One region of the Nonomuraea sp. NPDC049637 genome, then DNA from elsewhere that is predicted to be linked to it. Evidence: riboswitches for the same ligand, from Rfam matches in the RefSeq annotation. Region 1 holds a riboswitch; the other holds the start of a gene.
The links. Region 1 has a riboswitch for cobalamin ahead of AB0J71_RS36945 (ribonucleoside-diphosphate reductase subunit alpha). Riboswitches for the same ligand answer to the same signal wherever they lie in the genome.
Positions count from the first base shown of each region.

Region 2: another riboswitch for cobalamin. It lies ahead of cobN (cobaltochelatase subunit CobN); the one in region 1 lies ahead of AB0J71_RS36945 (ribonucleoside-diphosphate reductase subunit alpha).

Region 1 is NZ_JBFAOM010000037.1:32,948-36,161, reverse strand. It holds gene AB0J71_RS36950 (alpha/beta hydrolase) at 1-808, opposite strand, end outside; cobalamin riboswitch at 1,017-1,222, shown strand; gene AB0J71_RS36945 (ribonucleoside-diphosphate reductase subunit alpha) at 1,351-3,214, shown strand, end outside.
Region 2 is NZ_JBFAOM010000041.1:16,615-19,828, forward strand. It holds gene cobN (cobaltochelatase subunit CobN) at 1-1,596, opposite strand, end outside; cobalamin riboswitch at 1,650-1,776, opposite strand; gene cobG (precorrin-3B synthase) at 1,848-3,131, shown strand; gene AB0J71_RS38340 (precorrin-8X methylmutase) at 3,128-3,214, shown strand, end outside.

The DNA.
Region 1 (3,214 bases):
GCAGCGCCTCGGCGTAGCGGCGGCCGTGGTCGGCGATCGGGTCGTGGGTCGGCACCGCCACGAGCGCCGGGGCCAGCCCGCCCAGGTCGTCGGCGTGCAGCGGGGAGAGCGCGCGGGCGTCCGTCCCCTCGGGCACGGCGAGCCGGTGGAACAGCCGCAGCACCGGCACGCTGAGCGTCGGGGTGTCGGCGTACCGGGCGATCGAGGGGTGGTCGAACATCGTCCCGGTCACGTCCACGGCCGGGTTGACCAGCACCTGCGCCTTCAGGGGCAGGCCGGCGTCGCGTGCCCTGATCGCCGCCAGGGCGCAGATCAGGCCGCCGCAGCTCTCGCCGAACAGGACGGTCCGCGCCGGGTCGACACCCCATTGCGCGGCGTGCTCCAGCACGTGGCGGAGCACGTCCCAGCCGTCGTCGGCGGCGTCGGCCAGCGGCGTGCGCCGGTCGAGGAGGCGGTGGTCCACCGAGGCGACGACGGCGGGCAGGCGGGCGGCGAGGTGGCTGTTGACCCAGTCGCTCTGCGGCGCCGTGCCGACGAAGCCGCCGCCGTGCACGTGCAGCACGAGCGGCAGGACGTCCCCCGGCTCTGCCGCGGCGCGCGGCCGGTGGACCCGGACGCGGATGTCGCGGCCGGGCAGCGCCACCGTCCGCCAGTCGATGGTGGCGCCGGGGTCCGGCCGGCCGGTGATCGCCTGGGCCTCGGCGGAGGCGCGCAGCCGGTTCTCCGCCTCGGCGTAGGCGGCCAGCTCGGCGGGGGTGACGGTGTCCCAGTCCGGCGTGACCGGACGGCCGGTGGAGGTCTGGCTCATGGTCGTCTCCTCAGCTTTTCGCTACTTGAAGTATCGATACCTAAGGTAGCGAAAACCGGGCGCGACCGGTCTGTGGCGTCGATCACACGCCCCGCCCGCGCGGCACGCGGAGAGGCGGCCCGGCCGGCCTCGCGACGGGCGGACGGATCGGAGCGCGGGTTCTTCGCAACACGAGATGTTGGGTGTGACTTTTTGATCCACCCTATATATGGTGTTCCCCGCAGCCGGTTCGGTCGCCCCGCCAGGGCGGCCGAGGCAAGAGGGAACCCGGTGGGAATCCGGGACTGCCCCGCAGCGGTGAGTGGGAACGAACGCCGTCACACGCACTGGGCCGACGGCCCGGGAAGCGACGGCCAGTAGGCAGCGACAGCATGCCCACGAGTCCGAAGACCTGCCGGCGCGCCGCGCGCGATCATGCGCGCGCGGCTGCTCCGAGACCGCGTGGGACGGTGGACGGCGCTGGCGAGAGGGCTGTGGCGCCTCGCCGTCCGCCTCCTGCGCGCGTTCTCGGCAGCTGACCGAGTTCACGAGGGGAGAGCGCAGTGACGGTCACAGGGGACCCGATGACGGACCTGGCCGAGCCGGCGCGGGCGGACGCCGACAGGTCCGCGCCGCGGCGCGTGCAGATGCAGGTGCGCAAGCGCAACGGCACCGCTGAGCCGGTCGACGTCAACAAGATCGTACGTGCGGTGGAGCACTGGGCGACCGATCTGACGGACATCGACCCGATGCGGGTGGCCACCAAGACGATCAGCGGCCTCTACGACGGGGCCACCACCGCCGAGCTGGACCGGCTGTCCATCCAGACGGCCGCCGAGATGATCGGCGAGGAGCCGCAGTACTCGCGCCTGGCCGCGCGGCTGCTGTCGGGCTACATCGACAAGGAGGTCCGCGGGCAGGGCGTGGCCTCCTTCAGCCAGGCGATCCGGCTGGGCCACGCCGAAGGGCTCATCGGCGACGAGACCGCCGAGTTCGTCAACGCCAACGCCCGCAAGCTGGACGACGCCATCGACGTCACCGCCGACCTGCGGTTCGAGTACTTCGGGCTGCGCACGGTCTATGACCGTTACCTGCTGCGCCACCCGTCCACCCGGCTGGTGGTGGAGACGCCGCAGTACTGGCTGCTGCGCGTGGCCTGCGGGCTGGCCGAGACGCCCGCCGAGGCCGTCGGCTTCTACCGGCTCATGTCGTCGCTGGCCTACCTGCCCAGCTCGCCGACGCTGTTCAACTCCGGCACCCGGCACACCCAGATGTCCTCCTGCTACCTGGTCGACTCGCCCCGTGACGAGATCGGCTCCATCTACGACCGGTACGCCCAGGTGGCGCAGCTGTCGAAGTTCGCCGGCGGGATCGGCATCTCCTGGTCGCGGGTGCGCTCCCGGGGCGCGCTGATCCGCGGCACGAACGGGCACTCCAACGGCATCGTCCCGTGGCTGCGCACGCTCGACGCGTCGGTGGCCGCCGTCAACCAGGGCGGCCGGCGCAAGGGCGCGGCCTGCGTCTACCTGGAGCCCTGGCACCCCGACGTCGAGGAGTTCCTGGAGCTGCGCGACAACACCGGCGAGGACGCCCGCCGCACCCACAACCTCAACCTGGCCAACTGGATCCCCGACGAGTTCATGCGCCGGGTCGAGGCCGACGGCACCTGGTCGCTGTTCGACCCCGACGAGGTCCCCGAGCTGCCCGACCTGTGGGGCGAGGCGTTCGAGGAGGCCTACCGCGCCGCCGAGCGCGACGGCCGGTACGTCCGGCAGATCAAGGCCCGCGACCTGTACGCCAAGATGATGCGCACCCTGGCCCAGACCGGCAACGGCTGGATGACCTTCAAGGACGCCGCCAACCGCCTGTGCAACCAGGCGGCCGAGCCCGGCAACGTGGTGCACCTGTCCAACCTGTGCACCGAGATCGTCGAGGTGTCCAGCGACGCCGAGACCGCGGTCTGCAACCTCGGGTCGGTCAACCTCGCCGCACACCTGACCGGCGGCGACATCGACTGGGAGCGGCTGCGCGCCACCGTCCGCACCGCGGTCACCTTCCTCGACCGGGTGATCGACATCAACTACTACCCGAGCGAGCAGGCCGCGGCCAGCAACCCGCGCTGGCGTCCGGTCGGCCTCGGCGTGATGGGCCTGCAGGACGTCTTCTTCGCCCTGCGCCTGCCGTTCGACTCGGCCGAGGCCAAGGAGCTGTCCACCCGGATCGCCGAGGAGATCTACCTGTCGGCGCTGGAGACCTCCGCCGGCCTGGCCGAGCGTTTCGGCGCCCACCCCGCCTACGACCAGACGTGGGCGGCCCGCGGCCGGCTCCAGCACGACCTGTGGGGCCGGAACGGCACCCAGTCCGCGCGCTGGGACGCGGTGCGCGAGCGCATCGCCGCGCACGGCCTGCGCAACTCGCTGCTGATCG
Region 2 (3,214 bases), on a different contig from region 1:
CCCCGCCGACTTGCCGGGCAGCCACTCCAGGTTGCCGTGCTTGCCGACGTGCACCATCGCGTGCGCGCCGAACTCGGCCGACAGCCAGCGGTAGGCGGCCAGGTAGTGGTGGCTGGGCGGCAGGTCGGGGTCGTGGTAGATGGCGATCGGGTTCTCCCCGAAGCCGCGCGGCGGCTGCACCATCACCACGAGGTTCCCGGCCCGCAGCGCGGCCAGCACGATGTCGGTCCCGTCCTCGCCCTCGTGCACGAACAACTCTCCGGGCGGCGGCCCCCAGTGGCGCTCCATCTCCTCGCGCAGGGCCGCGGGCAGCGTCCGGTACCACTGTTCGTAGGAGGCGGCGGAGATGCGGACCGGGTTGCCCGCCAGGTGCTCCTCGGTCAGCCAGTCCTGGTCCTGGCCGCCGGCGGCGATCAGCGCGTGGACGAGCGCGTCGCCGTCCTGGTCGGCCACGCCGGGGAAGCCGTCGCCCAGGTCGTACCCCGCCTCGGCGAGACGGGCCAGCAGCCGGACGGTGCTCGCCGGGGTGTCCAGCCCGACCGCGTTGCCGACGCGGGAGTGCTTGGTCGGGTACGCCGACAACATCACCACCAGCCGCCGTTCGGCGGGAGGGGTGTGCCGCAGCAGGCCGTGGCGCACCGCGATGCCCGCCACCCGGGCGGCCCGCTCGGGGTCGGCGACGTAGACGGTCAGCCCGTCGGGGTCGATCTCCTTGAACGAGAACGGCACCGTGATGATCCGCCCGTCGAACTCCGGGATCGCCACCTGCGAGGCGGCGTCCAGCGGCGACAGCCCGTCGTCGTTCTCCTCCCAGGCCTGGCGGGTGGTGGTCAGGCAGAGTCCCTGCAGGATCGGCACGTCGAGCTCGGCCAGCGCGCCGACGTCCCAGGCCTCGTCGTCGCCGCCCGCCCCCGCGGTGGCCGGACGGGAGCCGCCCGCCGCCAGCACCGTGACGACCAGGGCGTCCGCCGCGCGCAGCGTGTCCAGCAGCTCCGGCTCGGCCGCGCGCAGGGACGAGCAGAAGACCGGCAGCGCCTGCCCGCCCGCGTCCTCGACGGCGTCGCACAACGCCTCGACGAACGCGGTGTTGCCCGCCACGTGGTGGGCCCGGTAGTAGAGCACCCCCACCACGGGACCGCCGGTGGTCCTGGCGGGGCGGTCCAGCCGTCCCCAGGTGGGGGCCGGGACGGGCGGCTCGAACCCGTGCCCGGTCAGCAGGACGGTGTCGGACAGGAACGCGTGCAGCTCGGCCAGGTTGGCCGGGCCGCCATGGGCCAGGTAGGCGTGCGCCTCGGCGCACACCCCGCCGCTGACGGTGGACAGCTCCATCAGCTCGGCGTCGGGCGCCTGCTCCCCGCCCAGCACCACCACCGGGCGGGGCCCGGCCAGCAGCGCGTCGAGCCCTTCCGGCCAGGCCCGCCGCCCGCCCAGCAGGCGCACCACGACCAGGTCGGCGCCCTCCGTCAGGCCGGGGACGTCCTCGGCGGTCAGCCGGGCGGGATTGCCCAGACGGTAGCCCGCCCCGCAGGCGCGGGCGCTCAGCAGGTCGGTGTCGGAGGTGGAGAGCAGCAGAACGGTACGGCTGTCGCCAGGCACGGCGCATTCCTCCCTCGGGGTCCTCGCCCCGGTCGCGGGTGACACGACGGCAGGAGTCTCCTGGCTCCCGGATCGACGCTCACCCCGGCCTTCCCGTCCGTCGCCGGACAGTGGCCTCGTGGTGGGGTTCGCTCCCCGGTCACAGTGGCGGGACCGCGCCGGATTCGCACCGGCTTCCTCCCATTGCCATCGTCTACGCCGAAGCTTACGGCAGGAGCGACCCGTCCCAGAAGTGGCGTTACGATCCCTTCGTGCCCGTAGGTGAATCTTCCGGACGTACGCGTCCCGATGCCTGTCCGGGGGCGCTCCAGGTGCACGAGGCCGCCGACGGCCCGCTCGCCCGCGTGCGCCTGCCCGGCGGCGCGGTGTCGGCCGCGCAGCTCCGCGTGCTCGCCGGGTGCGCGGCCGAGCTGGGAGCGGGCGTGATCGAGCTGACGTCGCGGGCGAACGTCCAGGTGCGGGGCCTGCGCTCGCCCGAGGTCTTCGCCGGGCGCATCGCGGCGGCCGGGCTGCTGCCGTCGCCCGCGCACGAGCGGGTGCGCAACATCCTGGCCTCGCCGCTGAGCGGGCGCGGTCCTGACGGGCTGCTGGACGTGCAGGCGATGGCGGACGCCCTGGACCGGGCGCTGTGCGCGCGGCCCCGGCTGGCCGCGCTGCCGGGACGGTTCCTGTTCGCCCTGGACGACGGCACGCGGGACGTCGCCGGGCTCGGCGCGGACGTCACCTACGCGGCGACCGGGCGGCTGCTGCTCGCCGGCGCCGACACCGGGCTGACCGTCGCCCCGGACGCGGCCGTGCCGCTCATGATCGACGCCGCCGAGGCGTTCCTGGACGAGCTGTCCCCCGACGGCCCGCGCGCCTGGCGCATCCGCGACCTGCCGGACGGCACCGCCGCGATCGCCACCCGCCTGCGCGACGGCCGACCAGCCCGAACGAACGCCCCGAACGCACTGGACGCCCCGGAGGCCCCGCAGGCGCCCCACACCGCCGACGCCCCGCAGGCCGCGGACGCCGCGAACGCGCCGCCCTCACCCGCCCCCGCGCGCCGCCCGTCCGCGGGCAGGATCGCGCAGCGGGACGGCCGGGTGGCGATCGAGGCGCTCGTGCCGCTCGGCCGTCTGACGTCCGCCCAGGCCGGAGCGCTCGCGGACCTCGGGCGGCCGGTGCGCCTGACCCCCTGGCGAACCGTCGTCCTGCCGGACCTCTCCCCCGGCTCCCCCGGTTCCTCGGGCTCCCCGGGCTCCCCGGGATCCCCCGGCGAGGCGGACCGGATCGAGCGGGCGCTGGCCGCCGCCGGGCTCGTCACCGACCCGGACTCCCCCTGGGCCGGGGTCACCGCCTGCACCGGCCGTCCCGGCTGCGCGAAGGCGCTCGCCGACGTGCGGGCGGACGCCCGCCAATGGGTGCGGAGCCTCGGCCGCGCACCCGCCACACCCGTCCACTGGGCCGGTTGCGAGCGGCGCTGCGGCCTGCCGCGCGGCCCGGTCCGCCAGCTTATCGCGACCATCAACGGATACGAGGAACGCCAGGAGTGAGCGACTACATCCGCGACGGCGCCGAGATCTACCGGCGCTCGTTCGCGACCATCCGCGCCGAGACCGACCTCACGGGCCTGCCC